DNA from 4 places in the Streptomyces sp. NBC_01241 genome. Region 1 is predicted to be linked to each of the others. Evidence: predicted binding sites of a transcription regulator. Region 1 holds the regulator's gene; each other region holds the start of a gene.
What was found. Region 1 encodes HrcA, which represses chaperone genes, less so after heat shock. Its sites were predicted from a motif close to TTNGCACTCNGNNNNNCNGAGTGCNAA; they were not measured.
Positions count from the first base shown of each region.

Region 2: a site for HrcA is predicted at 4,224-4,250, ahead of OG306_RS15315 (FmdB family zinc ribbon protein). Genes of this name have one in related genera too.
Region 3: a site for HrcA is predicted at 5,205-5,231, ahead of groES (co-chaperone GroES). Genes of this name have one in related genera too.
Region 4: a site for HrcA is predicted at 2,013-2,039, ahead of groL (chaperonin GroEL). Genes of this name have one in related genera too.

Region 1 is NZ_CP108494.1:2,677,218-2,684,848, forward strand. Features, by position in the region: gene OG306_RS11700 (nitronate monooxygenase) at 1-229, opposite strand, end outside; gene dnaJ (molecular chaperone DnaJ) at 402-1,538, opposite strand; gene hrcA (heat-inducible transcriptional repressor HrcA) at 1,539-2,555, opposite strand; gene OG306_RS11715 (MBL fold metallo-hydrolase) at 2,752-3,474, shown strand; gene OG306_RS11720 (DUF3097 domain-containing protein) at 3,500-4,336, shown strand; gene hemW (radical SAM family heme chaperone HemW) at 4,382-5,623, opposite strand; gene OG306_RS11730 (ATP-binding SpoIIE family protein phosphatase) at 5,735-7,631, opposite strand, start outside.
Region 2 is NZ_CP108494.1:3,487,938-3,495,568, forward strand. Features, by position in the region: gene OG306_RS15300 (penicillin acylase family protein) at 1-348, opposite strand, end outside; gene OG306_RS15305 (potassium/proton antiporter) at 637-2,175, shown strand; gene OG306_RS15310 (MFS transporter) at 2,685-3,971, shown strand; gene OG306_RS15315 (FmdB family zinc ribbon protein) at 4,262-4,639, shown strand; gene OG306_RS15320 (S-methyl-5'-thioadenosine phosphorylase) at 4,721-5,554, shown strand; gene OG306_RS15325 (hypothetical protein) at 5,984-6,400, shown strand; gene OG306_RS15330 (hypothetical protein) at 6,495-6,704, opposite strand; partial or broken gene OG306_RS15335 (hypothetical protein) at 6,808-7,002, opposite strand; gene OG306_RS15340 (hypothetical protein) at 6,975-7,163, opposite strand; gene OG306_RS15345 (hypothetical protein) at 7,274-7,495, shown strand; gene OG306_RS15350 (P1 family peptidase) at 7,573-7,631, shown strand, end outside.
Region 3 is NZ_CP108494.1:5,175,593-5,183,223, reverse strand. Features, by position in the region: gene OG306_RS23315 (ABC transporter substrate-binding protein) at 1-106, shown strand, start outside; gene OG306_RS23310 (carbohydrate ABC transporter permease) at 106-999, shown strand; gene OG306_RS23305 (carbohydrate ABC transporter permease) at 996-1,850, shown strand; gene OG306_RS23300 (hydroxyacid dehydrogenase) at 1,886-2,914, shown strand; gene groL (chaperonin GroEL) at 3,019-4,644, opposite strand; gene groES (co-chaperone GroES) at 4,745-5,053, opposite strand; gene OG306_RS23285 (DUF6234 family protein) at 5,383-5,862, shown strand; gene OG306_RS23280 (polysaccharide deacetylase family protein) at 6,131-7,174, opposite strand; gene OG306_RS23275 (THUMP-like domain-containing protein) at 7,257-7,631, shown strand, end outside.
Region 4 is NZ_CP108494.1:4,775,695-4,783,325, forward strand. Features, by position in the region: gene thrC (threonine synthase) at 1-897, shown strand, start outside; gene OG306_RS21305 (MoaD/ThiS family protein) at 928-1,206, shown strand; gene OG306_RS21310 (cold-shock protein) at 1,642-1,848, shown strand; gene groL (chaperonin GroEL) at 2,202-3,824, shown strand; gene OG306_RS21320 (esterase/lipase family protein) at 3,960-5,201, opposite strand; gene OG306_RS21325 (hypothetical protein) at 5,797-6,267, shown strand; gene OG306_RS21330 (ferredoxin) at 6,347-6,565, opposite strand; gene OG306_RS21335 (cytochrome P450) at 6,571-7,631, opposite strand, start outside.

The DNA.
Region 1 (7,631 bases):
CGAGTGCGGGCTGCGGCATGAAGAGATTGACGCCGAAGGGCTGACCGGTCAGCCCGCGCAGCTGCTTGATCTCGTGGTACATGCCGTCCGCCGTCTTGTACCCGGCGGCGAGGAAACCAAGACCGCCCGCTTCGGCGACGGCCGCGACGAGCTCCGGACAGGAGACACCCCCTGCCATCGGGGCCTGCACGATCGGATACCGGCAGAGATCGGTCAACACGGATGACATGACCGCATCGTGTCACGTCCCGCTCACCTCGGCGTGCCCAGCCCCGGGTCCTCTTTGTCCTTAAATCTATCCTCGAACGCCGGACGGCTCGGCAAGCGAGCCCGTCCGGCGTTCAGGGACGGCGTTCAGGGACCGTACGCAGGACGGGCGCGCGGGCGATCCCCAGGGACCGTCAGCGGCCGTTGAAGGCGTCCTTCAGGCGGGAGAACAGCCCCTGCTGCCCGGGCTGGAACTGGCCGGTGGGCCGCTCCTCGCCGCGCAGCTTCGCGAAGTCCCGCAGCAGTCGCTCCTGCTCCGGGTCCAGCTTCGTCGGGGTCATGACCTCGACGTGCACGATGAGATCGCCGCGCCCGCCGCCCCGCAGATGCGTGATGCCGCGGCCGTGCAGCGGGACCGACTGGCCCGACTGCGTGCCGGGCCGGATGTCGACCTCCTCCAGGCCGTCGAGCGTCTCCAGCGGCACCTTGGTGCCGAGCGCGCCCGCCGTCATCGGGATGGTGACCGTGCAGTGCAGATCGTCGCCGCGGCGCTGGAACACCGAGTGCGGCAGCTCGTGGATCTCCACGTACAGGTCGCCGGCCGGGCCGCCGCCGGGGCCGACCTCGCCCTCGCCCGCGAGTTGGATGCGGGTGCCGTTGTCGACACCGGCGGGGATCTTCACGGTGAGCGTGCGCCTGGACCGGATGCGGCCGTCGCCGGCGCACTCCGGGCACGGCGTCGGCACGACCGTACCGAAGCCCTGACACTGCGGGCAGGGCCGCGAGGTCATGACCTGGCCGAGGAAGGACCGGGTGACCTGGGAGACCTCACCGCGGCCGCGGCACATGTCACAGGTCTGGGCGGAGGTGCCGGGAGCGGCGCCCTCGCCGTTGCAGGTCGCACAGACAACCGCCGTGTCGACCTGGATGTCCTTCGTGGTGCCGAACGCGGCCTCGGCGAGATCGATCTCCAGCCGGATCATCGCGTCCTGGCCGCGCCGGGTGCGCGAACGGGGCCCGCGCTGCGACGACGTACCGAAGAACGCGTCCATGATGTCGGAGAAGTTGCCGAAGCCACCCTGTCCGAATCCACCGGCGCCACCGCCGCCGGAGGCGGACAGCGGGTCGCCGCCGAGGTCGTAGACCTGCTTCTTCTGCGCGTCCGACAACACCTCGTAGGCGGCGTTGATCTCCTTGAACCGCTCCTGGGTCTTCGGATCGGGGTTCACATCCGGATGCAGCTCGCGAGCGAGCCGCCGGAATGCCTTCTTGATCTCGTCCTGAGATGCGTCGCGGCGCACGCCGAGTACGGCGTAGTAGTCCGTGGCCACTTACGACTCCGCCAGGATCTGTCCGACGTAACGTGCCACTGCGCGTACCGCTCCCATCGTTCCGGGGTAGTCCATGCGGGTCGGTCCGACCACGCCGAGTTTGGCGACTGCTTCGTCGCCCGAACCGTAGCCGACCGCGACGACGGACGTGGAGTTGAGCCCCTCGTGGGCGTTCTCGTGCCCGATTCGTACGGTCATGCCCGAGTCCTTGGCCTCGCCGAGCAGCTTCAGCAGCACGACCTGCTCCTCCAGTGCCTCCAGCACCGGCCGGATCATCACAGGGAAGTCGTGCCCGAAGCGGGTGAGGTTGGAGGTGCCGCCGATCATCAGCCGCTCCTCCGTCTCCTCGACGAGGGTTTCGAGCAGGGTGGAGAGCACGGTGGAGACCGTTCCCCGGTCCTCGCTCTCGAATGAGTCCGGCAGATCCTGCACCAGTTGCGGGACATCCGCGAAGCGGCGCCCGACGACCCGGCTGTTGAGCCGGGCCCGCAGATCGGCGAGCGACGTCTCACCGAACGGGGCGGGACAGTCGATCATGCGCTGTTCGACCCGGCCGGTGTCCGTGATCAGCACGAGCATCAGCCGGGCGGACGCCAGCGACAGCAGCTCCACATGCCGCACCGTGGACCGGGTCAGCGAGGGGTACTGCACGATGGCGACCTGCCGGGTCAGCTGCGCGAGCAGCCGTACGGTACGGCCCACGACGTCGTCGAGGTCGACCGCGCCGTCGAGGAAGTTGTGAATGGCACGGCGTTCCGGCGACGAGAGGGGCTTGACGCCCGCGAGCTTGTCGACGAAGAGCCGGTAGCCCTTGTCCGTCGGGATGCGTCCCGCACTGGTGTGGGGCTGGGCGATGAAGCCCTCGTCCTCCAGCACCGCCATGTCGTTGCGGACGGTGGCCGGGGAGACCCCCAGCTTGTGCCGCTCGGTGAGCGCCTTGGAACCCACGGGCTCCTCGGTGCCGACATAGTCCTGGACGATGGCGCGCAGCACTTCGAGTCTGCGTTCGCTGAGCATCGCGCACACCTCCAGCTGTGTTCCTCGTGGTTCTCGGGCCGTTCCTGGTTCATTCCCAGGAATCCGCCTGGCACTCTGTCGTCGCGAGTGCCAGCGACCCCCCGGCCAGTGTACGGCGGCCGAGTGGGGGCCTAGCAAGGGCGACCGGCACGCTACCCCGAGAGACCGCGCAGGTCGTTGCCGATAGCGTCGCTGTATGTATGTCTCTTGGGAAGAGTTCGGCTGGGAGCGACTCGGTCACGGAATGGGCCGTCGGCGCCTTCCCGGATGGGATGCGACCGTCGCACTGGTGGCCGGAGAGGAGGGAGTGCTGCTCTACGACACCGGATCGACACTCCGCGAAGGCGCCGAAGTACGGGCTCAGGCACAGGCCCTGCTCGGCCGCAAGGTGACGCATATCGCACTCAGCCACCCTCATTTCGACCATGTGCTGGGCACCGCGGCGTTCTCCGGCGCCCAGGTGTACGGGGCGGTCGGCATGGCGGGCCTGCTGACGTCCGGGGCGGACGCCCTGTACGCCTCCGCGGTACGCCACGGGGTGTCCGAGCACGACGCGGCGGAGGCCACCGGTGTCGTGGTGGCGCCGCACCACGAGGTGTGCGGTGAGTGGACGCTCGATCTGGGGGGCGGCCGCCAGGTGCTGCTGGCGAACGTGGGCCCCGCCCACAGCGGCCACGACCTGGCCGTGCTCGTGCCCGGCTCCCCCACGGTGGTGCTCTGCGGGGACCTGGTCGAGGAGTCCGGCGAACCGCAGGCGGGCCGGGACGCGGTCCCGTCGCGCTGGCCGGCCGCGCTGGACCGGCTGCTGGAACTCGGGGGCGAGGACGCGGTGTACGTGCCGGGGCACGGGGCGGTGGTGGACGCGGCGTTCGTCAGGGGGCAGCGGGACCGGCTGGCCGCCCTCTTCGGCGTGTCGTGACCGGTTCCCGTCCTATCGTCTTCCGATGCGCAGTTACCAGCCGGACCTGACCCCGCCGTGGAAGAGGTCCGCCCCCGTTCCCGAGGTCCCCGCCGAGCCCGATCTGGTCGTGGAGGAGGTCTCCACCGGATTCTGCGGTGCGGTGATCCGCTGCGAGAAGACGGCCCAGGGTCCGACGGTGACCCTGGAGGACCGTTTCGGCAAGCACCGGGTGTTCCCAATGGAACCGCGCGGCTTCCTGCTGGAGGGCCGGGTGGTCACGCTCGTACGGCCGTCGGCCACCGCGCCCGTGCGCCCGGCGCGCACGGCCTCGGGCTCGGTCGCGGTCCCCGGGGCGCGCGCCCGGGTCGCGCGGGCGGGCCGGATCTATGTGGAGGGCCGCCACGACGCGGAGCTGGTCGAGCGGGTCTGGGGCGACGATCTGCGGGTCGAGGGCGTGGTCGTCGAATACCTGGAGGGCATCGACGACCTCCCGGCTGTCGTGCGCGAATTCTCCCCCGGCCCGGACGCCAGGCTGGGCGTCCTGGTCGACCACCTGGTTCCCGGCTCCAAGGAGTCCCGGATCGCGGACCAGATCTCGGACGCGAACGTGCTGGTGGTCGGCCATCCCTACATCGACGTATGGGAGGCGGTGAAGCCGTCGTCCGTGGGGATCGACGCCTGGCCGGTGATCCCGCGCGGCCAGGACTGGAAGACGGGCGTGTGCCGCGCGCTGGGCTGGGAGGAGAACACGGGCGCGGCCTGGCAGCGGATCCTGTCCACGGTGCGCTCGTACCGGGATCTGGAGCCGGCCCTGCTGGGCTCCGTGGAACACCTGATCGACTTCGTGACGGCGCCGGACACAAGCCCCTCCGGCGTTTGAGGAGCGGGGGCGCGGGGGCACCCGCGCCCCCGCCTGCCCGCCCCCTCAGTCGACCAGGTCCCGCACCACCGCGTCCGCCAACAGCCGTCCCCGCAACGTGAGTACCGCCCGCCCCTCCCCGTACGGCGCCGGCTCCAGCAGCCCGTCCGCCACCGCCCGGCCCGCCGCGGCCAGCCCCGCCGGTGCCAGCAGCGACAACGGGCATCCGTCCACGAGCCGCAGCTCCAGCAGGATCCGCTCGACCCGCCGGTCCTCCGCGGAGAGGATCTCGCGCCCGGCCCCCGGCGACCGCCCCTCGGCCAGCGCCTGCGCGTACGCCCCCGGATGCTTCACGTTCCACCAGCGCACCCCGCCGACATGGCTGTGCGCCCCGGGACCGGCACCCCACCAGTCGGCGCCCCGCCAGTACAGCTCGTTGTGCAGGCACCGTCCCTCGGGCGTGCGGGACCAGTTCGACACCTCGTACCAGGAGAAGCCCGCCGCGGCCATCGCCTCGTCCGCGATCAGGTACCGGTCCGCGTGGGCGTCGTCATCGGTCATCGGGATCTCGCCGCGCCGGATCCGCCGGGCCAGCTGCGTGCCCTCCTCGACGATCAGCGCGTACGCCGACACGTGGTCCGGCCCCGCCCCGATCGCCGCGTCCAGCGAGGCCCGCCAGTCGTCGTCGGACTCCCCGGGCGTTCCGTAGATCAGATCGAGGTTGACGTGCTCGAAGCCCGCCTCCCGCGCCTCGGCGACACATGCCTCGGGCCGGCCCGGCGTGTGCGTGCGGTCCAGGATCTTCAGCACGTGCTGCCGCGCGCTCTGCATCCCGAACGAGACCCGGTTGAAGCCGCCCTCGCGCAGCTCGGCCAGATACGCCGGATCGACGGATTCCGGGTTGGCCTCGGTGGTGATCTCGGCATCGTCCGCGAGCCCGAACTCCGCACGGATCGCGCCCAGCATCCGTACCAGGTCCCCGGCGGCCAGCAGCGTCGGCGTGCCGCCGCCGACGAAGACCGTACGGACCGGACGCGGATCGTCGCCGAGGATCTTGCGGGCCTGGCGGACCTCGCCGATCAGATGGGCGGCGTAGTTGTCCCGGGAGGCCAGCGCACCGCCGGAGCCGCGCAGCTCGGTGGCGGTGTAGGTGTTGAAGTCGCAGTAGCCGCAGCGGGTCGCGCAGTAGGGCACATGCAGGTAGAAGCCGAGCGGCCGGTCGGCGGCGCCTTCCAGGGCATGGCGGGGCAGCGCCCCGTCGTCGGGTACGGGTTCACCATCGGGCAGTACGGAAGGCATACCGCCCATTGTCGCTCGCCGCCGGGGAACCCCGGGACACGTCCATGATCACGAAGGCCGCCCGTCCGTCGTCGGACGCGGGCCGGGTGAGGCCGGGCGCCCGTCCCCGGCCTCCTGGCCTCACCCCGCCTGCAGCACCAGCAGCGCCAGATCGTCGTCGGGCGGCCGCTCGGCGAATTCGTGCACAGCCCGCTTGATGCGGTCCGCGATCCCGTCCGCCGACAGCCCGGCGCAGTCGGCCAGCGCACGGGCCAGACCGTCCCCGTCATCGAACATCAGCGCCCCGGAGCGCCGCTCCGTCACGCCGTCCGTGACGCACAGCAGACTGTCGCCCGGTGCCAGGTCGAAGCTCTGGCTCTCGTACGCGACGTCGTCGAAGATCCCGAGCAGCATCTGCGGCTCGGCGGCCGGGCGCACCGAGCCGTCGGGCCGCAGATGCAGGGGCAGCGGGTGGCCGGCGCTGGCCACGGTGCAGCACACGCCGCCGTCGGGCAGCGGCACCAGTTCCCCATACAGCAGGGAGAGGAAGCGGGACTGCCCGGTGTCCGCCGTCTGCTGGCCGCCCGCCGCCGCCACCATGAGCGCGGCCGCCTCGGCGGCCTCCATCGCATCGTCCAGGAGCAGCCGGTTGAGCCGGTCCAGCACCTCGCCGACGCCGAAACCCTCACGGGCCAGCAGCCGCAGCCAGGGCCGGGCCAGACCGGTGACGACGGCGGCTTCGGGGCCGCTGCCCTGGACGTCGCCGAGAACGAAGCACCAGCGGTCGCCGGGGCACGGGAAGATGTCGTAGAAGTCTCCGCCGACGACCCCGTCGTCACTGGGTTCGTACACCAGTGAGCTGGTGACGCCGGGTATGTCGGCGACCTTGCCGGGCAGCAGTGCGCGTTGCAGGATGCGGCTGATGGTGGCCTGCCGGGTGTACGCGCGGGCGGCGCCGACGGCGAGGCCGACACGACGTACGAAGTCCTCGATCAGGGCGGTCACTTCGTCGGGGACGCGTGCGGTGCCCTCGCGGCCGAGGAATACGGCGCCGAGGGTCCGGCCGCCCGAGGTGATCCGGTAGGCGAGAGCGGACTCGGGGGGCTCGTCGACCTTCTCGCCGTCCTCCTCTCCCCCGGGCCAGGGCAGCGAGACGGGCCCGGTGCCCACCCGCTCGGGCAGCCGGATCGGGTCCTGCTCCAGCAGCGTACGCAGCTGCCCGGTCTCGGCCTCGTCGCGGTGCCAGACGCTGGCGAGCCGGGGCACTGCCGCGGGACCGCCGTTCTCGGGTTCCAGCCAGATCGCGCACCAGTCGGCGAGTCTGGGCACCAGTAACTGTCCGGCGAGCGCCGCCACGATGTCCTCGTCGAGCTGGCCGGCGAGCAGGTCCGAGGCCTCGGCGAGGAACGAGAGAGCGCCGCGGCCCGCCCAGTCCGCGCCGTCGCGCAGGGCCCGCCGGGCGCTGGGGGCGAGCAGTTCGGCGGCGCGCAGTCCCTGCTGGAATCCGGGCTCGGTGGACGGTTCGGGGAACGGGTTCCAGTCGTCGACGGGGAGCCGGGCCCAGACCGTCTTGAGGCCGGTGCGGTAGGTGATGCCCCAGCGCTCGGCCAGGGTACCGACGAGCTGGAGTCCACGGCCGTACTCGGCGGGATCGGCGGAGCCGGTGGTGGCCCCGCTCTCCGCCGCGTCGGCCGGGTCGCCGTCCTCCGGACGTTCGCTGCGCACGGCGCGGGCCGGGTGATGGTCGGAGACCTCCAACACCAGAGCCGCGGCCTCGTCCTCGGTGGCCTCCTCCAGCCGGCACAGCAGCTCGACGTTGGTCCCGGCGTGCACGACCGCGTTGGTGACCAGCTCGCTGACGACGACCGCCGCGTCGTCGGCCAGCCGCTCGCTGAAGCCCACGGCCGCCGGCAGTCCGAGCCCGCTCCATTCGGTGAGCGCCGCCTCGACGAACCGGCGGCCGGCGGAGGGTGCGAGGAGGTTTCCGGGCAGGGACGTACGGGCGACGGGCCGTGCGTCCGCATGGCCGACGGTGTTG
Region 2 (7,631 bases), 810 kb from region 1:
CGTCATGTGGCGGCGGACGTCCATCTCCCAGAAGCGGTCCTGCGCCTGCACGAAGCCCTGGGCGCGGAAGAGATCGGTGTCGGAGTCCGCGTACACCTGCGGGATTCCGTAGGAGTCGCGCTTGACGTCGACGTTGCCGTCGAGGCCGTCGAGCTTCAGCGACCCGGTCGTCTGCGGGTACGAGGCCCGCACGGTCGATACGGACCAGAACGCGCCGTACCCGATACCCGCGACAAGCGCCAGCACCAGAACGATCACGATCAGGCGGGCACGTCGCCCCTTCTTCCTGCCGGTCTTCCCACCGGCGGAACCGGTGGTGCCGGAAGAGGCAGTTGTGTTGGCGGGCATCGCTGTCCTTCGAGGGGCAGGTGGTCCTGGGAGTGCAGGAGCAACCATAGGCGCAGCACCGGGGTGGCTCTGACGCGGCATAGGAATGGTTCGAATTCCATAGCGCTCGCACGAACGCTCGAACGCGTCAAGAAAGCGTTAAAGATTAGGTAAGGTAACGAAGTGTCGGCGGGGAACAGCCGATGCCGAAGGTCGATTCGGCAGGCGTACGCAGGGAAGGAACGGCCACTGACTGTCCACGCGCTCAACGAACTCCTGCTCGTCTGCTCACTCGTCCTGCTCGTCGCGGTGGCGGCGGTCCGCATCTCGTCCCGCAGCGGGCTCCCCAGCCTGCTCCTGTACCTGGGCATCGGGATCGCCATAGGGCAGGACGGCATCTTCGACGTCACGTTCAACAACGCCGAACTGACCCAGGTGATCGGCTACGCCGCACTGGTCGTGATCCTCGCCGAGGGCGGCCTGGGCACGAAGTGGAAAGAGATCAAGCCCGCGCTGCCGGCCGCGGCGATGCTCTCGATCGTCGGCGTCGCGGTGAGTGTCGGCGTCACCGCGGCCGGAGCCCATTACCTGGTCGGCCTGGACTGGCGGCAGTCACTGATCATCGGCGCGGTCGTCTCGTCGACGGACGCCGCCGCGGTCTTCTCCGTCCTGCGCAAGGTGCCGCTGCCCGCCCGCATCACGGGTGTACTGGAGGCCGAGTCCGGCTTCAACGACGCCCCTGTGGTGATCCTGGTGGTGGCCTTCTCGGCCAAGGGATCGGTGGACAGCTGGTACGTACTGGTCGGCGAGATAGCCCTGGAACTCGCGATCGGCGCGGCCGTCGGTCTCGCCGTCGGCTGGCTCGGCTCGTTCGGACTGCGCCATGTCGCGTTGCCCGCGTCCGGCCTGTACCCGATCGCCGTGATGGCGATCGCGGTGTCCGCGTACGCGGCGGGCGCCATGGCCCATGGCAGTGGCTTCCTCGCCGTCTACCTGGCCGCGGTGATCCTCGGCAACGCCAAGCTGCCGCACTGGCCCGCCACCCGCGGATTCGCCGACGGGCTCGGCTGGCTGGCCCAGATCGGCATGTTCGTGCTGCTCGGACTTCTGGTCACGCCGCACGATCTGTACGCCGACTTCTGGCCCGCGGTCATCGTGGGACTGGTCCTGACCGTGGTCGCACGGCCGCTGGAGGTCTTCATCTCGCTGGCGCCGTTCCGGCTGCCGTGGCAGGAGAAGGCGCTCATGTCCTGGGCGGGGCTGCGCGGCGCCGTACCCATCATCCTGGCGACCATTCCGATGGTGTCCGGGATCGAGGGCTCCACCCGGGTCTTCAACATCGTCTTCGTGCTCGTCGTCGTCTACACCGTCATCCAGGGACCGACCCTGCCCTGGCTGGCGAAGGCCCTGAAGATCGCCGAGGATCCGGCCGAGGCCTCCGACCTGGGCATCGAATCGGCGCCGCTGGAGCGGTTGCGCGGCCATCTGCTGTCGGTGGCGATCCCCGGGAAGTCAAAGATGCACGGCGTGGAGGTCGGGGAGCTGCGGTTGCCCGCCGGAGCCGCGGTCACGCTGGTCGTACGGGACGGGAAGAGCTTCGTACCGGCGCCGTCGACCGCACTGCGGCACGGCGACGAACTGCTGGTGGTCACCACCGACCCGGTGCGCGACGCCGCGGAGGAGCGGCTGCGCGCGGTCGGCGAGGGCGGCAAGCTCGCGGGCTGGCTGGGGACGACCGGCACGGGCGGCGAAAGCCTCGCCGGAAATCATGTGGCACAGGATGTGGCGCACGCGCTGAAGACCGTGACGAAGCGCGGGAAGACCGACGGACCGAAAGCGCACCGGTGAGATTCCTGCGTCACCTGAGACTCCTGCGTCCTGTGATGCTCCTACGTCACCGGGGGTGAAGGTGGCCGCGGGTCAAGGGCCCATGTGCTGCCGATCCGAGGCGGGGCGATCCGAGGCGGGGCGATCCGAGGCGGGGGCGGAGGCCCACTGCACAATCAGAGGTGTGCGGGGGCGTCCGCCTGTATCATCAAGGAGGCCTGTTCGGCCCTTACTACGGACGGGGCCGGTCGGCCCGACGGCCAACCCGAACACCCCCACGCGAACGCTCCACACAAACACCCCACTCGAACGACCAACTCGAACGACCAACTCGAACGACCAACTCTGCCTGATGCAGAGCTGGCGCGACCGTATGGCGGTCGTGGCGTCCTCCGCCTCTGCTGAGCGCCCGGCATCTACCGCAGTTCCGCGCGAAGAGGACAGCTCTCGGCAGCACCCGTACGTGCCCGCACCACCCGTGCCGGCCGGCTCCGGGAGCTCTGCCACCAGGCGGCAGAAAGGCATGGACCGTGGCATCCACGGTCTCCGACCGCCCCGGTTACGGGCAGTTGCTGCGCACCCCCGGTGCGTGGACGTTTCTCCTTCCGGGCTTCGCCGCACGGCAGCCCTTCGCGATGCTGACGATCGGCATCGTGCTCCTGGTTCAGCACACCACCGGCTCGTACGGCAGCGCGGGCTCCGTCGCCGCCATGACCGGTGTCTCCATGGCCCTGTTCGCGCCGCAGACCGGTAAGCTCGCCGACCGTTTCGGCCAACGCGCCGTGCTGCTGCCCGGTGTCCTGGTGCACGCGGCGTCCGTGTCGGCACTGACGGCGCTCGCGCTGGCGGACGCGCCCCTGTGGGCGCTGTTCGCGGCTGCCGTGCCGACCGGTGCGTCGGTTCCGCAGGTCGGGCCGATGGTCCGGGCCCGCTGGGCGGCCCTGCTGGGCGCGGCACCGGGCCGCGAGGCTTCACCGTTGCTGTCCACCGCGGCCGCGTTCGAATCGGTGACGGACGAGTTCACCTTCGTCATCGGCCCGGTGCTCGCCACCGCGCTGTGCACGGGGGTGCACCCGGCGGCAGGCCTGATCACGGAGGCCGGGCTGACCCTGGTCGGCGGACTGCTCTTCGCTGCGCAGCGCCGCACCCAGCCCGCGGTGCGCAACACCACGCCCGGCACCTCCCGGCGGCACGCGTCCGCACTGTCCGTACCGGGTGTCCGGGTGCTCGCGGTGGCCTTCCTGGGGATCGGCGCGGTCTTCGGCGGCATGCAGGTCTCGCTGACCGCCTTCGCCGAGGAGATCGGCCGACCGGGGGCGAACGGCCTGCTGTACGGGGTCTTCGCGGCCGGCAACATGCTGGCCGGGATCGCCTGTGGTGCCATCGCCTGGAAGATCGGGCCGCGGCGGCGGCTGATCGTCGGGTACGCGGCGTTGACCCTGACCGCGTCCGGACTGTGGGCGGTGCACTCCGTGCCGCTGCTGGCCGGGCTCGGACTGCTGGTCGGGCTGTCCATCGCCCCGGCCCTGATCAGCGGCTACACGCTGGTGGAGGCGCTGGTTCCGGACTCCGCCCGGACCGAGGCGTTCACCTGGCTGACGGGCTCGATCGCTCTCGGCCAGGCGGCCGCGGTGACGGTCGCCGGACGGCTCGCGGACGCCCACGGCGCGAGCACCGGTTTCGTCGTGCCACTGGTCGGGACCGTACTCGCACTGGTCGTACTCGTCGCGCTGCGTTCAAGGCTGGCACCGGCCCGCGCGACCGTCACGGCCGCGCGAGGTGCGGTTCGCCGCGATGCTGTCACGGCCGGAGAATGACGATTCCTGTGCTCGAATCACTCGAATCCCATGGGACCCGCGGTAGCCGCTGGAACGACTGGAACCGCGGAGTCGGCGCAATGCGCCGGTGTGACTCATGCGGACTCCTGCGGGCTCGGGCGCCGCATGATGTGGCAGCCTTCTCACCCGGGCCGACGGCCCTCACGACGGCCGAACCCTGACCGCTGCCCACCGGGCAGGTGACAGACGTTACTGCAAACAGCGGCCCGCAGCAGTTACCATGGACGACTGTTAGCACTCATCGAGTGAGAGTGCCAGGAGGAAGACAAGTGCCGACCTATCAGTACCAGTGCACCGAATGCGGCGAGGGCCTCGAGGCGGTGCAGAAGTTCACCGATGATGCCCTGACCGTGTGCCCGAGTTGCGAAGGACGCCTGAAGAAGGTGTTCTCGGCGGTCGGCATTGTCTTCAAGGGTTCCGGTTTCTACCGGAACGACAGCCGTGGCTCCTCGTCGAGCAGCGCGCCGGCGTCGTCCTCGGCGAAGGCGACCGGTTCCGATTCGTCGTCGACGGGGTCGGACGCGAAGTCGTCCGCCTCCTCCTCGGCTGCCGCGTCTTCGTCGTCGTCCTCTTCTTCGACTTCGACGTCTTCTTCTTCATCCTCTTCGTCCTCTTCGTCCTCGACGAGTGGTACGTCGGCCGCCTGACCCGCACCGCGCTTCCCCGGGGACCCCGCCGATCCGTTCGGCGGGGTCCCCGGCGTATTTCCGCGCCGCTACTGTGATCGCATGGCGAATGCAGAGATCGGTGTCATCGGCGGCTCGGGCCTGTACTCCTTCCTGGAGGACGTCACGGAGCTGCGTGTGGACACCCCGTACGGACAGCCGAGCGACTCCCTCTTCCTGGGCGAGGTCGGCGGCCGCCGGGTCGCCTTCCTTCCCCGCCACGGACGCGGGCACCATCTGCCGCCGCACCGCATCAACTACCGGGCCAACATGTGGGCGCTGCGTTCCGTCGGCGTACGACAGGTACTCGGCCCGTGCGCGGTGGGCGGACTGCGTCCGGAGTACGGACCGGGCACGCTGCTCGTACCCGACCAGATGGTGGACCGCACCAAGGCTCGTACGCAGACGTTCTACGACGGAGAGATCCGGGCCGATGGCGCGGAGCCGAATGTCCTGCATCTGGGCTTCGCCGACCCGTACTGCCCCGAGGGACGCAGGGCGGCGCTGACGGCGGCTCGCGCGAAGCGCTGGGAGCCGGTGGACGGCGGGACGCTGGTGGTCGTCGAGGGGCCGCGCTTCTCGACCCGGGCGGAGTCGCGCTGGCATGCGGCGATGGGCTGGTCGGTGGTCGGGATGACGGGGCACCCGGAGGCAATCCTCGCCCGTGAACTGGGCCTCTGCTACACGACGATGACGCTGGTGACGGACCTGGACGCCGGGGCGGAGGCCGGGGAGGGCGTCTCGCACGGCGATGTACTGAAGGTGTTCGCGGCCAATGTGGACCGGCTGCGCGCCGTGCTCTTCGGCGTGGTGGCCGCGCTGCCCGCCGAGGCGGACCGCGACTGCCCGTGCTCGCGTGCGCTGGACGGGCTGGAGACGGGGATCGAGCTTCCTTAGCCGGGGCAGCCGGGACAGTCGGGGCGGCCAGGGCGGTCGGGACGGCCAGGGGCCGGGGGCCGGGGGCGACCAGGAGGTGGCCGGGTGACGGAGTTATCCACAACACCGGGGCTGTCCACAGGCTTCGGCGGGAAACTCGCGGACGGTGGATCGTGAGGGCTGTTCGTCCGAAACTCCTCACGCCAGGTGGTGCTGACCATGTTCCCGTCGTCACAGACACCCCACTCCTCCCCGCCGTTCCGGCAGTCCCCGCCGTCCCCGCCGTTCCCGCCGTTCCCGTCACGCTCCGGGCGGTCCGCTCCGACGATGGCTCCAGGGCCTCCGGCATCTGCTCCCCCGCCGTGTGGCGTGCCCGCGTTCGAACCGTTGCGGGTGCGCGGAGGCGGTGGGCACCGATTGCGGCGGGCACTGTGGCGGCAACGCCACACCATGGCCGCCGGACTGGCCCTGACTGCTGCGGCGCTGGCCGCGACGGGGCTGGGCGGGAGCGGCGGGGGCGGCGATTCCGGGCATGGTTCGGGTGCAGAGGCAGGGGGTGCGGCCCGGGCGGCGGCGGAGCGGGCGCGGGGGACGGCTCCGTTGGTGTCCGCACCGGTCCGGATCGCGGATGCGGGGACGGTGCGGCTGTTACGGCCGGGCGACCGCGTCGATGTCATCGCCGCCGAGAGAACCGGATCCGACGCCCGGGTGCTGGCGAAGGGCGCGCGAGTGGTGGACGTACCGCAGGCCCCGGCCGAAGGTTCCGCGGAGGACGGTGCGTTGATCGTGCTGTCCGTACCGCGGGGCACGGCCGCATCGCTGGCCGGTGCCGGCATCTCCGCCAGGCTCGCGGTGACCCTGTGCTGATGCGTACTGAGGGACAGTCAGCATCAGGACCCTGCGGGGCTCGGTGCGCGGGAGGACCGACAGCAGCGTCGTCGGACCACCACGGAGCGGGGGCTCAGATGTGGTGGGGCGGCTTCTCGTCGAGGAAGCGTGCCAAATCGGCGGCGCTGCCGCCGGCCGGGGCCCGCTCGCCCCACCCTCGGTCCGTATCGTCCGCGGACTGCTGGTCCAGCGGATCGTCGAAGATCAGAGCCGGTTCGGGTTTCGACTGTTCCGGCTGGGACGGCTTCGAATCGCGCGAGCCGGGGGCGGGGGCGGTGCTCATGCATCCAGGGTACGGCGACGGCCCGCGGCGCGGCGGCCGTCAGCCGGACGTCTGTGATCAGAGGAACGTCGACAGTCAGAGGAACGTCGACGGTCAGCGGTCCTTCGGGGGCGGGCAGCCACAGCCCGAGGACGACGAGGAACGGCGGACAGAGGAAACCGGCGCCCCACCAGGCCGTGCCGGTGTCGCCCTCCATCCACGCGTCGACGATGACGGTCGGGCCCCGGAGCTGTCCGATGACGACGGTCATGGCCAGGACCAGCCAGGCCGTCAGTTTCGAGGAGCGTTCGCTCTCCTGGCCGGCCTTGAACATGCGCCGGGCATGGAGCGCGGTGACCCAGACGGTGCAACCGTCCAGCCGCCCGCGTCGAAGGCGCGCGGCACCCCGGCGACGAGGACGAGCACACCGGTGATCTGCACGAACGTGACCACGCGGTGCAGCGGATCGTCGGTGTTCATCTGGAGATACGGACACTTCCTGATCTTCGGCTCCGCGGCCGCGATCGGCTCGGGCCTCGAGCTCGCGGTGGAGGAGGCCGTGGGTCCCAACGACGGTGGCCGCCGCCGCGGTGACCGTGCCCTCCGTGCTCTTCCTGCTGACGGTGTGGGCGCTGCACGCCCGCCACTTCAAGCGCGATCTCGCGGAGCAACTGCCCCTCCCCGTGGCCGCGCTGGCGATCCTGGCCGGTACGTTCGCCAGGGAGTGGGCCGTGTTCGCGGCCGGCCTGATGGCTGCGGCGACCGTGGCCGTGGGGGTACTGCCGTCCCGGCGGCCCGCGGTGGCGGGGTGAGCACACAGATATGGTGCGGCGCCCCCGCGGACGGCGAGTGGTGAGCTGCCCGTGGTGAAACCTGTGAGGAGCACGTGATGACGCAAGAACCGCACGAGCCGACCGGCCTCTCCGCCGTGCAGCACACGCCGCCGCC
Region 3 (7,631 bases), 2.5 Mb from region 1:
GGTCGCGAGCGGCGGCACCACCATCAAGGACGCCGTGAAGGCCGGGCACGACGCCACGGTCGCCGAGCTGAAGAAGCGCGGTCTGAAGGTCGAGGACGCAGACTGATGAAGCGCGCCCGGACGACCAGAGCCGCCGCCATCCTGCTGGGGCCCTTCTTCGTACTGTTCACCGCGGTCATGGTGCTGCCGATCGGATACGCGGTCTGGCTCAGCCTGTTCACCGAGAAACAGTCCGGCCTGGGCTTCGGCGGCACCGAGACCGTCTTCAGCGGACTCGACAACTACACGGCGGCCCTGGGCGACCGGGCGTTCCGCGAGGGCTTCGGCGTACTCCTCGGATACTGCCTGTTCTACATTCCGCTGCTGCTCATCGGGGCCCTCGCCCTCGCCCTGCTGCTGGACTCCACGCTGGCCCGCGCCCGCCGGTTCTTCCAGCTCGCGCTCTTCCTGCCGCACGCCGTGCCCGGCATCATCGCCGCGCTGATCTGGGTATACCTCTACACGCCCCAGCTCAGCCCGGTGGTCAGCGCCATGGAGTCCGGCGGGATCGGCTTCGACTTCTTCTCCCCCGAAGGCGCCCTTCCCTCCATCGTCAACATCGCCCTGTGGGAATGGCTCGGCTACAACATGGTGATCTTCTACGCCGCGTTGCAGGCGATCGACCGCTCCGTGCTCGAAGCGGCGACGGTCGACGGGGCCGGTGCCTGGCGCATCGCGCTCAGCATCAAGGTTCCGCTGATCCGCGCCTCCGTCGTGATGGTCGCGCTGTTCACGGTCATCGGCTCGCTCCAGCTGTTCACCGAGCCGCTGATCCTCAACAAGGGGACCGGTTCCGCCGTCTCCTCCACCTGGACGCCGAACATGTACGCGTACACCGCGGCCTTCGAACGCAACGACTACGGTCTCGCCGCGGCCGCCTCCATCCTGCTGGCGCTCACGGCCGCGCTGCTGTCCTTCGTCGTCACCCGCTTCACCGGCCGGAAGGGCAAGAAAGCATGAACTCCCCCGCCTCCCGCAGCCGCTGGATGTCGAAGACCGCCGTCAACGGCTTTCTCCTGCTCGCCGTCGTCTACATGCTCTTCCCCCTCGTCTGGCTGGTCACCGCCGCCACGAAGGACACCGGCGGTCTGCTCGCGGGCAATGCCTTCTCCTTCGAGGGCTTCAACCTCGGCGAGAACCTGTCGAACCTGGCCTCCTACGGCGACGGCATCTACTTCCGCTGGTACGTCAACAGCCTCATGTACGCGGGCGGCGGGGCGATCGTCTGCTCGCTGATCTGCGTCGCCGCGGGATACGCCTTCGACAAGTACGAATTCCGGGGCAAGGAGAAGCTGTTCGGCCTCGTGCTGATGGGTGTGCTCGTCCCCACCACGGCGCTCGCCCTGCCGATGTATCTCCTGGCCTCCAAGACCGGCCTGGTCAACACCTACTGGTCCGTGCTGATCCCGGTGCTCGTCAACCCGTTCGGCGTGTATCTCGCCCGGGTGTTCAGCACCGGCTACATACCGAACGAGGCCCTGGAGGCCGCCCGTATCGACGGGGCCGGCGAGCTGCGCGTCTTCTGGTCCATCGGACTGCGCATGGTCATGCCGGGCTTCGTGACCGTCTTCCTCTTCCAGTTCACCGCGATCTGGAACAACTTCTTCCTCCCTCTCGTGATGCTCTCGGACCGCAAGCTCTTCCCGCTGAGCCTCGGTCTGTACTCCTGGAACACCAACACGCACGGCGAGCCGAGCTTCTATCCACTCGTCGTCACCGGGTCCCTCCTCGCCGTCATCCCCCTGATCGTCGCCTTCGTCTCGCTGCAGCGGCACTGGAAGGCCGGACTGACCGCCGGTAGCGTCAAGTGACCTCACCGCGAGCCCTGAGGAGTACGAGTTCCACCATGCCCCACGCCACTGACAACCGGCCGGCCGCCCTGCTCGCGATGGGCCCCGGCATCGCCGCCCGCCTCCTCACCGACCGCCACCGCACCCGCCTCGCCACCCTCACCCGCACCGACCCGCACCTCGTCGCCCACGACCTGGCCGACCCGACGCCCGAGGTGGCCGCCGCGCTCGCCGATGCCGAGGTGCTGTTCACCTGCTGGGGCGCGACGCCGCTCAGCGCCGAAGTACTGACGGCCGCTCCCCGGCTGCGGGCCGTGGTGCACGCGGCCGGTTCCGTGAAGCACCACATCACCGACGCCTGCTGGGAGCGCGGGATCGCCGTCACCTCGGCGGCCGGGGCCAACGCGCTGCCGGTCGCCGAATTCACGCTCGCCGCGATCCTGTTCGCGAACAAGCGCGTCCTGCACTCCGCCGACCGCTACCGCGCGCTGCGCACCGAGCACGACTGGCTCGCGGAGTTCGACGGCACCGGCAACTACCGCCGCACGGTCGGCATCATCGGCGCCTCGCGCATCGGCCGCCGGGTGATCGAGCTGCTGCGCCCCTTCGATCTGGACGTCCTGCTGTACGACCCGTACGTGGACGTCACCGAGGCGGCGCGGCTCGGCGTCCGGCTCACCTCGCTCGACGAGCTGTGCGCGAGCAGCTCGGTCGTCTCGGTGCACGCGCCGCAGCTCCCCGAGACGCACCATCTGATCGGCGCGGCGCAGTTGTCGGCCATGGCGACCGGGACGACCCTGATCAACACGGCGCGGGGTTCGCTCATCGACGAGGGCGCGCTGCTGCCCGAGCTGACGAGCGGGCGGCTGCACGCGGTGCTGGATGTGACGGAGCCCGAACTTCCGCCCGCGCACTCACCGTTGTACGAGCTGCCGAACGTGCTGCTCACTCCGCATGTGGCGGGTTCGCTGGGCAATGAGCTGCACCGGATGGCCGACGAGGCGCTGGACGAGCTGGAACGGTACGCGGCCGGCCTGCCGTTCGCGGCTCCGGTGCTGGCGGGAGCGCTGCCGCGCTCGGCGTGACCCGGCCGACACGCCGAGGCGCTCCGCCGCCCCGGCAGCACACGCCGGAGGCCCGGTACCCCGCGACGGGGTACCGGGCCTCAGTGGCTGCGTGAAGCTGTGCGTCAGTGCGAGTGGCCGTGGCCGCCGTGACCGGCCTCGGCCTCTTCCTCGGCCGGCTTCTCGACGACGAGCGTCTCGGTCGTGAGCAGCAGCGACGCGATGGACGCGGCGTTCTCCAGCGCGGAGCGGGTGACCTTGACCGGGTCGATGACGCCGGCCTTCACCAGGTCGCCGTACTCGCCGGTCGCGGCGTTGAAGCCCTGGCCCTTGTCGAGCTCGGCGACCTTCGAGGTGATGACGTAGCCCTCAAGACCGGCGTTCTCGGCGATCCAGCGCAGCGGCTCGACGGCGGCGCGGCGCACGACCGCGACACCCGTGGCCTCGTCGCCGGTCTTGTCGAGGTTGCCCTCCAGGACCTTGACGGCGTGAACCAGAGCGGAGCCACCACCGGAGACGATGCCCTCCTCGACCGCGGCGCGGGTCGCGGAGATGGCGTCCTCCAGACGGTGCTTCTTCTCCTTGAGCTCCACCTCGGTGGCGGCACCGACACGGATCACGCACACGCCGCCGGCCAGCTTCGCGAGGCGCTCCTGGAGCTTCTCGCGGTCCCAGTCGGAGTCCGTGGCCTCGATCTCGGCCTTGATCTGGTTGACCCGGCCCTTGACGTCGCCGGGCTCGCCGCCGCCGTCCACGATCGTCGTGTCGTCCTTGGAGACGGTGACGCGGCGGGCGGTGCCCAGCACGTCCAGACCGGCCTGGTCGAGCTTGAGGCCGACCTCCTCGGCGATGACGGTCGCACCGGTGAGGGTGGCGATGTCGCCGAGCATGGCCTTGCGGCGGTCACCGAAGCCCGGGGCCTTCACCGCGACGGCGTTGAAGGTGCCACGGATCTTGTTGACGACCAGGGTCGACAGCGCCTCGCCCTCGACGTCCTCGGCGATGATCAGCAGCGGCTTGGAGCCACCGGCCTGGATGACCTTCTCCAGCAGCGGGAGCAGCTCCTGGATCGCGCCGATCTTGCCCTGGTGGATCAGGATGTACGGGTCGTCGAGGACGGCCTCCATACGCTCCTGGTCGGTCACCATGTACGGGGACAGGTAACCCTTGTCGAAGGCCATGCCCTCGGTGAACTCGAGGTCCAGACCGAAGGTGTTGGACTCCTCGACGGTGATGACACCGTCCTTGCCGACCTTGTCCATCGCGTCCGCGATGAGCTCGCCGACCTGCGAGTCCTGCGCGGAGAGCGCGGCCACGGCGGCGATGTCGGACTTGTCGTCGATCGGACGGGCGGTCGCGAGGAGCTCGTCGGAGACGGCCTTGACCGCGGCGTCGATGCCCTTCTTCAGGGCGGCCGGGGAAGCACCCGCGGCGACGTTGCGCAGACCCTCGCGGACGAGCGCCTGGGCCAGCACGGTGGCGGTGGTCGTACCGTCACCCGCGACGTCGTTGGTCTTGGTCGCCACCTCCTTCACCAGCTGGGCACCGAGGTTCTCGTACGGGTCGTCGAGCTCGACCTCGCGCGCGATGGTGACACCGTCGTTGGTGATGGTGGGTGCGCCGAACTTCTTGTCGATGACGACGTTGCGGCCCTTGGGGCCGATCGTCACCTTGACCGTGTCGGCAAGCTTGTTGACGCCGCGCTCAAGGGCGCGACGGGCGTCCTCGTCGAACTTCAGGATCTTCGCCATGGGAGCTGAGCTTTCCTCTCGAACGAACTGCGCCCCTGACCACCCGGCTGGTTAGTTCGCAGGGGGCCAGGGGCGCAGAACAGAAGCAAACGTGGGTGAATTACTTCTCGATGATCGCGAGCACGTCACGAGCCGAGAGGACGAGGTACTCCTCGCCGTTGTACTTCACCTCGGTGCCGCCGTACTTGCTGTAGAGCACGACGTCGCCGGTCTTGACGTCGAGCGGAAGGCGCTCGCCGTTCTCGAAGCGGCCCGGGCCCACGGCCAGGACGACGCCCTCCTGGGGCTTCTCCTTGGCGGTGTCCGGAATGACCAGGCCGGAGGCCGTGGTCTGCTCGGCGTCGAGCGGCTGGACCACAATGCGGTCCTCGAGCGGCTTGATCGCAACCTTGGTGCTGGCGGTCGACACGATCCGGTCTCCCCCTTCGGAGATCTCACGGGGTAACAGTCTTTGGGTGGCGACCAGGTGGATCCGTCGTCGCGGGTGCCGGACCTGCCAGTCGCACAGTACTGCTGGCACTCTCCAGTGGTGAGTGCCAGCACCGAGACTATGACCGCGATTAGCACTCGGTCAAGCGGAGTGCCAATTCACGCGCTCGTGGCGTCCACCGGAGCCCTGCTCCGGCCCAGCACCGCGCGCCGGCCGGGGCAGCGACCGGGGTACCGTCCGGACAACAGTCCGGACAACACTGGGACAACGGCCGTACGGACCACGGCGTTCCGTACGACTGTGTGAACATGACCGAATCTCCGTACCGGCATTCGGATTCACGGGACTCGCGGCCCCGGCGCGGCTCGCGCGCCGTGAACGGCTGTCTCGATGTGGTGCTGGGTCTGCTGCTGGTGCTCCTGGAGGGGCTGATCTGCGCGGCCGCCGCCCACTCCCTGACCCTGTCCCGGTCCCGGTGGGACCCCGGTGCTTCGGAGACGACGGACCCGCCGCCGATGGACTGGACGCCCGTCCTCGTCTTCGGCGGGATCGCGGCGGCGGTCGCGCTGATCGCCGTGGTGCTGATCCGCGAGAACTGGCCCTGGGCGGGGGCGCTCCAGATCCCGGTCGTGCTCCTGCTGTGCGTGGCGGCGGTGCAGGTCGGGCACGAGGACTACCGCCGCTCGCACCCGGCGCCGGCCTCCACGCCTTCGGACGATCCCGGCCGGTCCGGCCACCAGTGCCTCAGCGGCGGCGACAACCACGCGTGCCTGGACTCCGGCGGCTGAGGGCAGGCGATGACGACCAGCGCCCCTGACGCCCCGTGACCGCCATGACCGCCACGGTCCCGGCGGTCACTGCGGCCGCTGCGATCACCCCGGTCGCCGTGCGGATGCGTCTGCGGGCCCGCTGTGGGGCTCGGCCCCGGGTGGGTCACCTTCTGTGCGGCCTTGCGGCCCAGCCGTTCGATCGGGGCGACCGACTGCGCGCACCCGGCGGTGGTGGTCAGGAGCGCACCGGCTGCCAGCAGGCCGGCGAGCAGCCGGTACGCCCTTCTCATACGTAATCCTCCAGCCGGGCCACGGCGTACCCCTGATCCGTGATGGTCTTCATGACCGCGCGAACCAGGTCCGCCATATCGGCACCCCACGCCCCCCGGCCCCGGAAATGCGTGAGGATGATGTCGCCGGGACGCAGGTCCTGGTCCCCCTCGCGCCACTCCATGTGGTCCGGGAACGCCTCCGCGTTCCAGAGCGGCACGGCCTTGACGCCGCAGGACTTGGCGATCCGGAGCGTGTCCCCGTTGTAGTTGCCGTACGGCGGACGGAAGAGGACGGGCCGCTTCCCGTACTGCTTCTCGATGGTGGCCTGCTGGTCGCAGATCTCGCGCTTCTGCTCGCTGTACGAGAGCCCGGGAAGGTACGGGTGGCTGAGCGTGTGGTTGTTGAGGCCGACGCCCAGCCGCTGCGCCTCCCCGAAGTACCCGTAGTTGTCACGCACCTCGTCGTCGGTGAGGAAGGCGCTGTACGGGATGTCCAGTTCGTCCATCATCTGGAGCAGTTCGGGGTCCTTCTCGGACCCGTCGTCCATCGTCAGGAAGACGACCCGGTCCTTGGTCGGGACGGTGGTGAAGACCGGCGGCAGCGAGTCGTCGCCGCCCTTCACCTCGAAGCCCTCCCGGGTGGTGATGTGCGGTTTGACGGCGGGCGGCGGGGGTGCGATCAGGGGTGGCCGGTCCAGCCGCCATTTCTTGGCGAGGGCCGCCCGTACGGCCGGGCCGAACTTCGCGTTCTCATAGGGCCCGGCGGGTGCGCGGCCCTGACCGGCCGGCCGCTCGGGGCCCGCTTTCTGCCCGGGACCGCCCGGAAATCCCGGACCGCCCGGAAGTCCGGCGGCGGGCCGGGCGCGGTGTTCGACGTCGGCGCCGGCCCGGCCGTCGGCCTCGGAGGCGCAGCCGGAGCCGGCGGCGACGATCAGGAGCGCGGCCAGGACAGCACACGCGGGCCGATGCCCGCCGGGGCTCCGGCCGCGCCCGGATTCGCATGCACCCGCTTCGCTCAGATTCGCTGTTAGTTTTACCTTTTGTCGTACAAGACGCATGGCGTCGCATCCTGCCAGCAGGGGACGGGCGCCCCCGCCCGACACCGCCGCCGGGTCCGCCGGTCAACCCGGCTGGCTCACAATGGGGCGGGTGAACGCTCTCGACTCCCCCCTCGCCTCCTTCATGGCCCTGCGCACCCCCGAGGGCGCGGCGCTCCTGGACGAGTTGCGGTCGTACGACCCCGCCCAGGAGCTCGCCACCGCCACCCGGCTGCGCCGCGACCACCCGGCCCCCCTGGTCTCGGCGGCGCTGGGGCAGGCCCGGCTGCGCCAGCGGGCGGTGGCGAAGTTCGGCGCCGAGGACGCGTACCGGATGTTCTTCACACCGAACGGCGTCGAGCAGGCGACCCGTACATCGGTGGCCACCCATCGCGCGCGGCGGTTCGTGGCGGCGGGCGGGGTGCGGTGCGTAGCCGACCTCTGCTGCGGGATCGGCGGCGACGCGATCGCGCTCGCG
Region 4 (7,631 bases), 2.1 Mb from region 1:
ATCGCCGTCGAGGCCGCCCGCGCCTTCGGTTTCACCACCCTGTCCTGCTCCTCCACCGGCAACCTCGCCGGTGCGGTGGGCGCCGCCGCCGCCCGCGCCGGCTTCCGCTCCTGCGTGTTCATCCCGCACGACCTGGAGCAGGGCAAGGTCGTCATGGCCGCGGTGTACGGCGGTGAGCTGGTCGGCATCGAGGGCAACTACGACGACGTCAACCGCTTCTGCTCGGAGCTCATCGGCGACCCGCTCGGCGAGGGCTGGGGCTTCGTCAACGTCAACCTGCGCCCCTACTACGGCGAGGGCTCCAAGACCCTGGCGTACGAGATCTGCGAGCAGCTCGGCTGGCAGCTGCCCGACCAGATCGTCATCCCGGTCGCGTCCGGCTCGCAGCTCACGAAGATCGACAAGGGTCTCCAGGAGCTGATCAAGCTGGGCCTGGTCGAGGACAAGCCGTACAAGATCTTCGGCGCCCAGGCCGAGGGCTGCTCCCCGGTCTCCACCGCCTTCAAGGCCGGTCACGACGTCGTACGGCCCCAGAAGCCGAACACCATCGCCAAGTCCCTGGCGATCGGCAACCCGGCCGACGGCCCGTACGTCCTGGACATCGCCCGCCGCACCGGCGGCGCGGTCGAGGACGTCAACGACGAGCAGGTCGTCGACGCGATCAAGCTCCTCGCCCGCACCGAGGGCATCTTCGCGGAGACGGCGGGCGGTGTGACGGTCGGCGTCACGAAGAAGCTGATCGAGGCCGGTCTGATCGACCCGGCGCTGACCACCGTCGTCCTCAACACGGGTGACGGCCTCAAGACCCTGGACGCGGTGGCCGCCACCTCGCAGGCGACCGCCACGATCCGCCCGAGCCTGGACGCGTTCCGCGCCGCCGGACTCGCCACCAGCTGACCACCCGAGACTCCAGGAAGGGCACCCACCATGAGCGTCAAGGTCCGCATCCCCACCATCCTCCGCACCTACACGGGCGGCCAGGCCGAGGTCCCGGCCGAGGGCTCGACCCTCTCCCAGGTCATCCAGTCCCTGGAGCAGAACCACCCGGGCATCGCCGCCCGCGTCCTGGACGACCAGGGCAAGCTGCGCCGCTTCGTGAACGTGTACGTCAACGACGACGACGTGCGCTTCGAGGGCGGCCTGGAGACGGCCACGCCGGACGGCGCCGGAATCTCGATCATCCCGGCGGTCGCGGGCGGCTGCTGACCCCCCGTCCGGCTCCCGGGCCGGCTTTCACCGTGTCACCGGAATTGCCCCCTCTGCGAGAGAAGCGGAGGGGGCAATTCTGCATGGTTGAGCGCGGTACAGTGTGGGAAGCCCCCCCAGTTGCCCGTGCCGCCCGCATATGAGAATGCGCCGGGTCGCGACAAGAAGTAGCCAAAGTGCTCGATCTCCTTGCGCCATAAATCACCTTTGCCCGGCCCGACTTGCCCTGGAATCTCATGAATTCCTCATATTCGGGCGTTCGGTGCTGCCCAGATTTCTCGTCCGATTGACCTGTTGCAGAGGGCAGTTGGGCAGATACATTCGGCCGCGGTCGACGCGTTCCGGCGCACGCACCCTCTCCTGTCGGAGGGTGAGTTCTGACCCGGGTCCGCGAAGTGCGGTCCTGTGCAAGGGCCAGTAATAGGGGAGTTAGGCATGGCTCAGGGCACCGTCAAGTGGTTCAACGCGGAGAAGGGGTACGGCTTCATCGCGGTCGACGGTGGTGCGGATGTTTTCGTCCACTACAGCGCGATCCAGATGGACGGGTACCGCACCCTCGAAGAGGGTCAGCGAGTTGAATTCGAGATCTCGCAGGGCCAGAAGGGGCCGCAGGCGGACATGGTCAAGCTCGCCGTCGGCTGAGCTCGGACGCGGTCGGCCAACGACACTACTCACGCACGGAGGGCCCGTACCCCTGGGGTACGGGCCCTCCGTGCGTTCGCGTGTCCGTGCGCCGCGCATCTGTGTGTCCGTGCGTACGGGGCTGTCCGAGCGCGGTCGTCGTTGTCCACATCCCGAGGCGGACGCTTGCACTCTCCGGGGTCGAGTGCTAATCATTGGCGTTAGCACTCTCCAGGTGAGAGTGACAGAACTTGGACCGGGCCGGTGAGGCCCGCAGGTCCGGTGGGGCAAGGAACCACCGGTCAGGCAGGCCGTCCGTCGCGGGCGCCACTCGGTCCGGAGCAATCCACCCCTGTCCGGGAGGACCACTTCACATGGCCAAGATCATCGCGTTCGACGAGGAGGCCCGGCGCGGTCTCGAGCGCGGCATGAACCAGCTCGCCGACGCCGTCAAGGTCACCCTTGGCCCCAAGGGTCGCAACGTCGTCCTTGAGAAGAAGTGGGGCGCCCCCACGATCACCAACGATGGTGTGTCCATCGCCAAGGAGATCGAGCTGGAGGACCCGTACGAGAAGATCGGTGCGGAGCTGGTCAAGGAGGTCGCCAAGAAGACGGACGACGTCGCCGGCGACGGTACGACCACCGCCACCGTTCTCGCCCAGGCTCTCGTCCGCGAGGGCCTGCGCAACGTCGCCGCGGGTGCCAACCCGATGGCCCTCAAGCGGGGCATCGAGAAGGCCGTCGAGGCCGTCTCCGCCGCCCTCCTGGAGCAGGCCAAGGACGTGGAGACCAAGGAGCAGATCGCTTCGACCGCCTCCATCTCCGCCGCCGACACCCAGATCGGCGAGCTCATCGCCGAGGCCATGGACAAGGTCGGCAAGGAAGGCGTCATCACCGTCGAGGAGTCCCAGACCTTCGGTCTGGAGCTGGAACTCACCGAGGGCATGCGCTTCGACAAGGGCTACATCTCGGCGTACTTCGCCACGGACATGGAGCGCATGGAGTCGTCGCTCGACGACCCGTACATCCTGATCGTGAACTCCAAGGTCAGCAACGTGAAGGACCTCCTTCCGCTGCTGGAGAAGGTCATGCAGTCCGGCAAGCCGCTGCTGATCATCGCCGAGGACGTCGAGGGCGAGGCCCTGTCGACCCTGGTCGTCAACAAGATCCGTGGCACCTTCAAGTCCGTCGCCGTCAAGGCCCCGGGCTTCGGTGACCGCCGCAAGGCCATGCTCGGCGACATCGCCATCCTCACCGGTGGCACCGTCATCTCCGAGGAGGTCGGCCTCAAGCTGGAGAACGCCGGTCTCGACCTGCTCGGCCGCGCCCGCAAGGTCGTCATCACCAAGGACGAGACGACGATCGTCGACGGCTCCGGTGACACCGACCAGGTCCAGGGTCGCGTCAACCAGATCCGTGCCGAGATCGAGAACTCCGACTCGGACTACGACCGCGAGAAGCTCCAGGAGCGCCTCGCGAAGCTGGCCGGCGGCGTGGCCGTCATCAAGGCCGGTGCCGCGACCGAGGTCGAGCTCAAGGAGCGCAAGCACCGCATCGAGGACGCGGTGCGCAACGCCAAGGCCGCTGTCGAGGAGGGCATCGTCGCCGGTGGTGGCGTGGCTCTGCTCCAGGCCTCGGCCGTCTTCGAGAAGCTGGAGCTCTCGGGTGACGAGGCGACCGGCGCCAACGCCGTCAAGCTGGCGCTGGAGGCCCCGCTCAAGCAGATCGCCGTCAACGGTGGTCTTGAGGGCGGCGTCGTCGTCGAGAAGGTGCGCAACCTGCCGATCGGCCACGGTCTGAACGCCGCGACCGGCGAGTACGTCGACATGATCGCCGAGGGCATTCTCGACCCGGCGAAGGTCACGCGCTCCGCCCTGCAGAACGCCGCGTCCATCGCCGCGCTGTTCCTCACCACCGAGGCCGTCATCGCCGACAAGCCGGAGAAGGCCTCCGCGGCCGCTCCGGGCGGCATGCCGGGCGGTGACATGGACTTCTGATCCTGACGGATCGGTAGTTCCTGTACAGCTGTTCCCCATCGACCCCCGGGACCGACAGGTCCCGGGGGTCGATGTCGTTCCGCCGGCGTCCGGCGCAGTCCGCCCCGGTCCGTTGCGGTCCGTTGTGGTTGGTCGTTACGGCAGCCGGTCGAGGAGCCAGGTGCTGAGTTCCTCCGTCACGAGGGTGTGTCCCTCGTTGCGGGACGCGAGCTTGAACTCGTCCAGCCCGCTCTCCTCCTCCGGGAGCGAGGAGATGTCCGCGTACAGCTCCTCGTCCGTGTCCAGACCGCGGATGTCGACCGCGCTGACGGCCGGCACGAAGCAGTGCGAGCGGATACGGACGTCGGTCTTGAAGCCGAGGATGGGGTTGAGGGCGTTGAAGACGTCGGCGAGGATGCCGAAGCCTTCCAGCGAGCCGCCGGGTGCGCCGTCGATCGACGGGAGTCCGGACGTATGCACCTCGTTGGTCTTGAGCGTCACCACCCGCAACTTCGCGATGAGTTCGTCGTCGCCGGGGGGCTGGGTGTAGATCTTTGTGCCGACGACCGACAGGCCCTTGCCCTCCAGGGCCAGTTCGCCCGCCCGCACGTCGGTGCCGGTGCCGTCGGCCACGCCGTTGGCGACGCCGATCAGCCGCGGCCGCCGCGGCCATTCGCCGAGGGCCGCCATCTCCGCGAGGAACGCGGCGCGCTCGTCGCTCCGGTCCGGCGTCCCGTCCCACTTCGCGATGTGCCGCCACAGCAGCTGACGCGCGGCCGGGCTGTTGATCTGGTCGGAGAACCGGCTGTCGAGATCGCGGATGTAGTGCCCGAACGCCTGGAGTGCGATCGGGATCCAGGCGCCGCGGTGTGGGCTGTCGTACGAGAAGTACAGCGCGGTCTGGTGGTCGATGCTCTGGCTCTCCATCTTGGCCAGCGCGTGCCGGGTGACGAGCCCGCCCATGCTGAACCCGCCGACGGCCAGGGGTGGGTCGCCCTGCCGCTCCATGATGGCCTGCGTGATCGCCGCCTGCGCGGTGACGGAATTGTCCAGAATCGATGCACTGCGTTCGTGGAAGCCGAGCAGGATGACGTCGTGTCCGCGGCGGCGCAGCTCGCTGATGAGCGCGTAGTCGCCGAACTCCATGATTTCCCAGGAGAAGTCCAGGCTGCTCGGCCCGGTGTTGAATCCGTCGGCGAAGATCACGGGCCGTACGAGGCCCTTGTTCCCCTCGCCGTAGTAGACCCATGCGGTGCCGCCCGGCAGGTCCCACACGGTGCTCGGCGGCAACGGGAGCGCGCCGTGCGGCTCGGCTTCCAGGCGGGGGCCGGGGGCCAGGGTGATGGCGGACGCGCTGTGAAGCGCCGCGACGATTTGCTCGTGGGTCGGTTCGGACATGGTGCGTTCCCCTTCGGGTCGACCGATTACGTTCCGTGTCAAGAGAAACGCGGAACGTAGCGACCGAATGGGGAAAGTGGATCAAACCACTCCCAGGTGGGGGCCGGTTTCGGACACCCGGTGAGCTTGGGGGACCTCCGCCCTGTCTCCTTGCGGAGCGCGGGGTCATCGCGGCCCGGACCTCGCTCATGCGGCTGCGTACGCCCGTGGACGGGACGGCTCCGGCCGGGCCGGTGGGGGTGTCGACGGGGTTGCCCCGGCACGGTCCGCAGCGACCGCCGATCAGGGCCTCCGCGTGGCCGGGGGCGCGGCACTCGCTGAGGGGGGTGGGAAGTGGCCCACCTCCCATTCCTCGGAAAGAGCGCTCGGACTTCGCGGCTTGAGCTCCGGAGGAATTCGCCTGGTCGTCAGGGGCGCGCGTGCGTGGTGCATGTGCGCCGTGCGTGATGCCGTGCGCCCGCCCCCGGTGGAGTGGAAAACCGCGCCGCAGGCCTTCGAGGCGTGCGAACTTCCGCGCGTCTTTGTGATCTTGGAGGCTCCGGGCCGCCGCCGACGGGGCCCGTCCTCCATGTTTCTCTCCCGTACGAGGAGTCCCGTGCGTATTCGTTCGATCCTGTCCCTCGCCGCATCCGCCGTCGCGGTGGCGGCGCTGGCGACCCCCGCCCAGGCCGCGGACGCCGCCGACGGCGCGTACTTGATCCGTGACCTGCGCTCCGGCCAGTGTCTGGCCGGTGGCGAAGGCCCGCTCGGCGGTCACGTCGAGCCCTGCAGCCCCCGTACCGTGTGGGAGATCCGCAACCAGGGCGACGGCCTGGCCCAGATCGTCGAGGTGAACCGGGAGAACCGCTGCCTGGCGCTCTCACCGATCCGGATCTTCCCGCCGGCCGTGTGGGTGGACCAGTGCGGCAAGCAGCCCGACCAGTGGTCGATCCAGGGCGCGGCCGATGAAGAGCCGGTCAACATCGCCCTCGGCCGGGGGGAGCTCGGCTCCCTGACGCCGGAGGGCCGGCGCGTCGTCCTTCTCCCCAACGGTGGGCCCCAGTGGGTCCTGGAGCGGCTCGGCTAGGACCGACCTGTTCGGCCGCGCAGCCAGCCGCCCCGTGCCGGGATCGTTCTTCCCGGCACGGGGCGGCTGTGTGGGGGGCTCAGTCGTGGCGGGGGCCGATGACCGACTTTCCGTCGTGCACGGTGATCGCCTGGGCCGGGCAGATGTCGGCGGCGTCCAGGACCCGCTCGTCGGGCTCGGTCCCGTCCGCCCGTACCCGGGCGTGCTCGCCGTCCAGCGCGAACACTTCGGGGACGCTCCCGGCGCACATGCCCGACGCCTGGCAGAGCTGCGGATCGACGCGTACGTTCCAGGTCATGGCGGTCACCACCCGACCGGCATGACGCGCGGGCCGCGCACCAGCATCTCGGACTTCCACGTCACATCGCCGGCCAGCTTCAGCCCCGGGAAGCGGGTGATGAGCGCGATCAGTGCCTCCTGGAGTTCCAGCCGGGCCAGCGGGGCGCCCAGGCAGTGGTGGACTCCGTGGCCGAAGCCGAGGTGCTGGTTGCCCTCGCGGGTGATGTCGAGCACGCCGGGGGCGGTGAACCGGAGCGCGTCGCGGTTGGCGGCGCCGGTGGCGATCAGGACCGGGCTGCCCGCCCGGACGAGGGTGCCGCCGACCTCGATGTCCTCGGTGGCGTAACGGGGCTGCCCGGCACCGCTGCCGAGCGGCACGAAGCGCAACAGCTCCTCCACCGCGTTCGCGATGAGGTCGGGCTCGGCCCTGAGCCTGGCCAACTGGTCCGGGTGGTCCAGCAGGGTGAGGACGAAGTTGGGGATCTGGGACGCGGTGGTCTCGTGTCCGGCCACCAGGATGCCCACGCACAGATCGACGAGTTCGCGTTCGGAGAGCCGGTCGCCGCCGTCGCGGGCCTCGATGAGTGCCGTCATCAGGTCGTCCTGCGGGGCCCGGCGGTGCTGATCGATCAACACGGCCATATAGGCGCGCAGTTCCTCGCGGCTGGCATCGAACTGCGCTGCGGTGAGCGAGGTGGTCGACAGCGCGTCGTCGCTCCAGACGCGAAAGCGCGGACGGTCCTCGGCGGGCACGCCCAGCATCCGGCAGATCACCGCGACCGGCAGCGGCAGCGCGTAGAGGTCGACCAGGTCCGCGGGTTGTCCGGCCGCCTCCAGGTCGTCGAGAAGGCCCGCGGTCAGTTCCCGGACCTGGGGGCGGAGCTTCTCGATCTGGCGGACCGTGAAGGCCTTGGCGACCAGGGAGCGCAGCCGGGTGTGGTCGGGCGGGTCCATGCCGAGGATGCCGCCGTCGCGCTGCCCCTCGGACTGTCGGGGCTCGTCGTGGGAGGCGGCCGCGGCTCGACTGAAGCGCTGGTCGCCCAGGACGAGCCGGGCGTCGGCATAGCGGGTGACGAGCCAGGCCG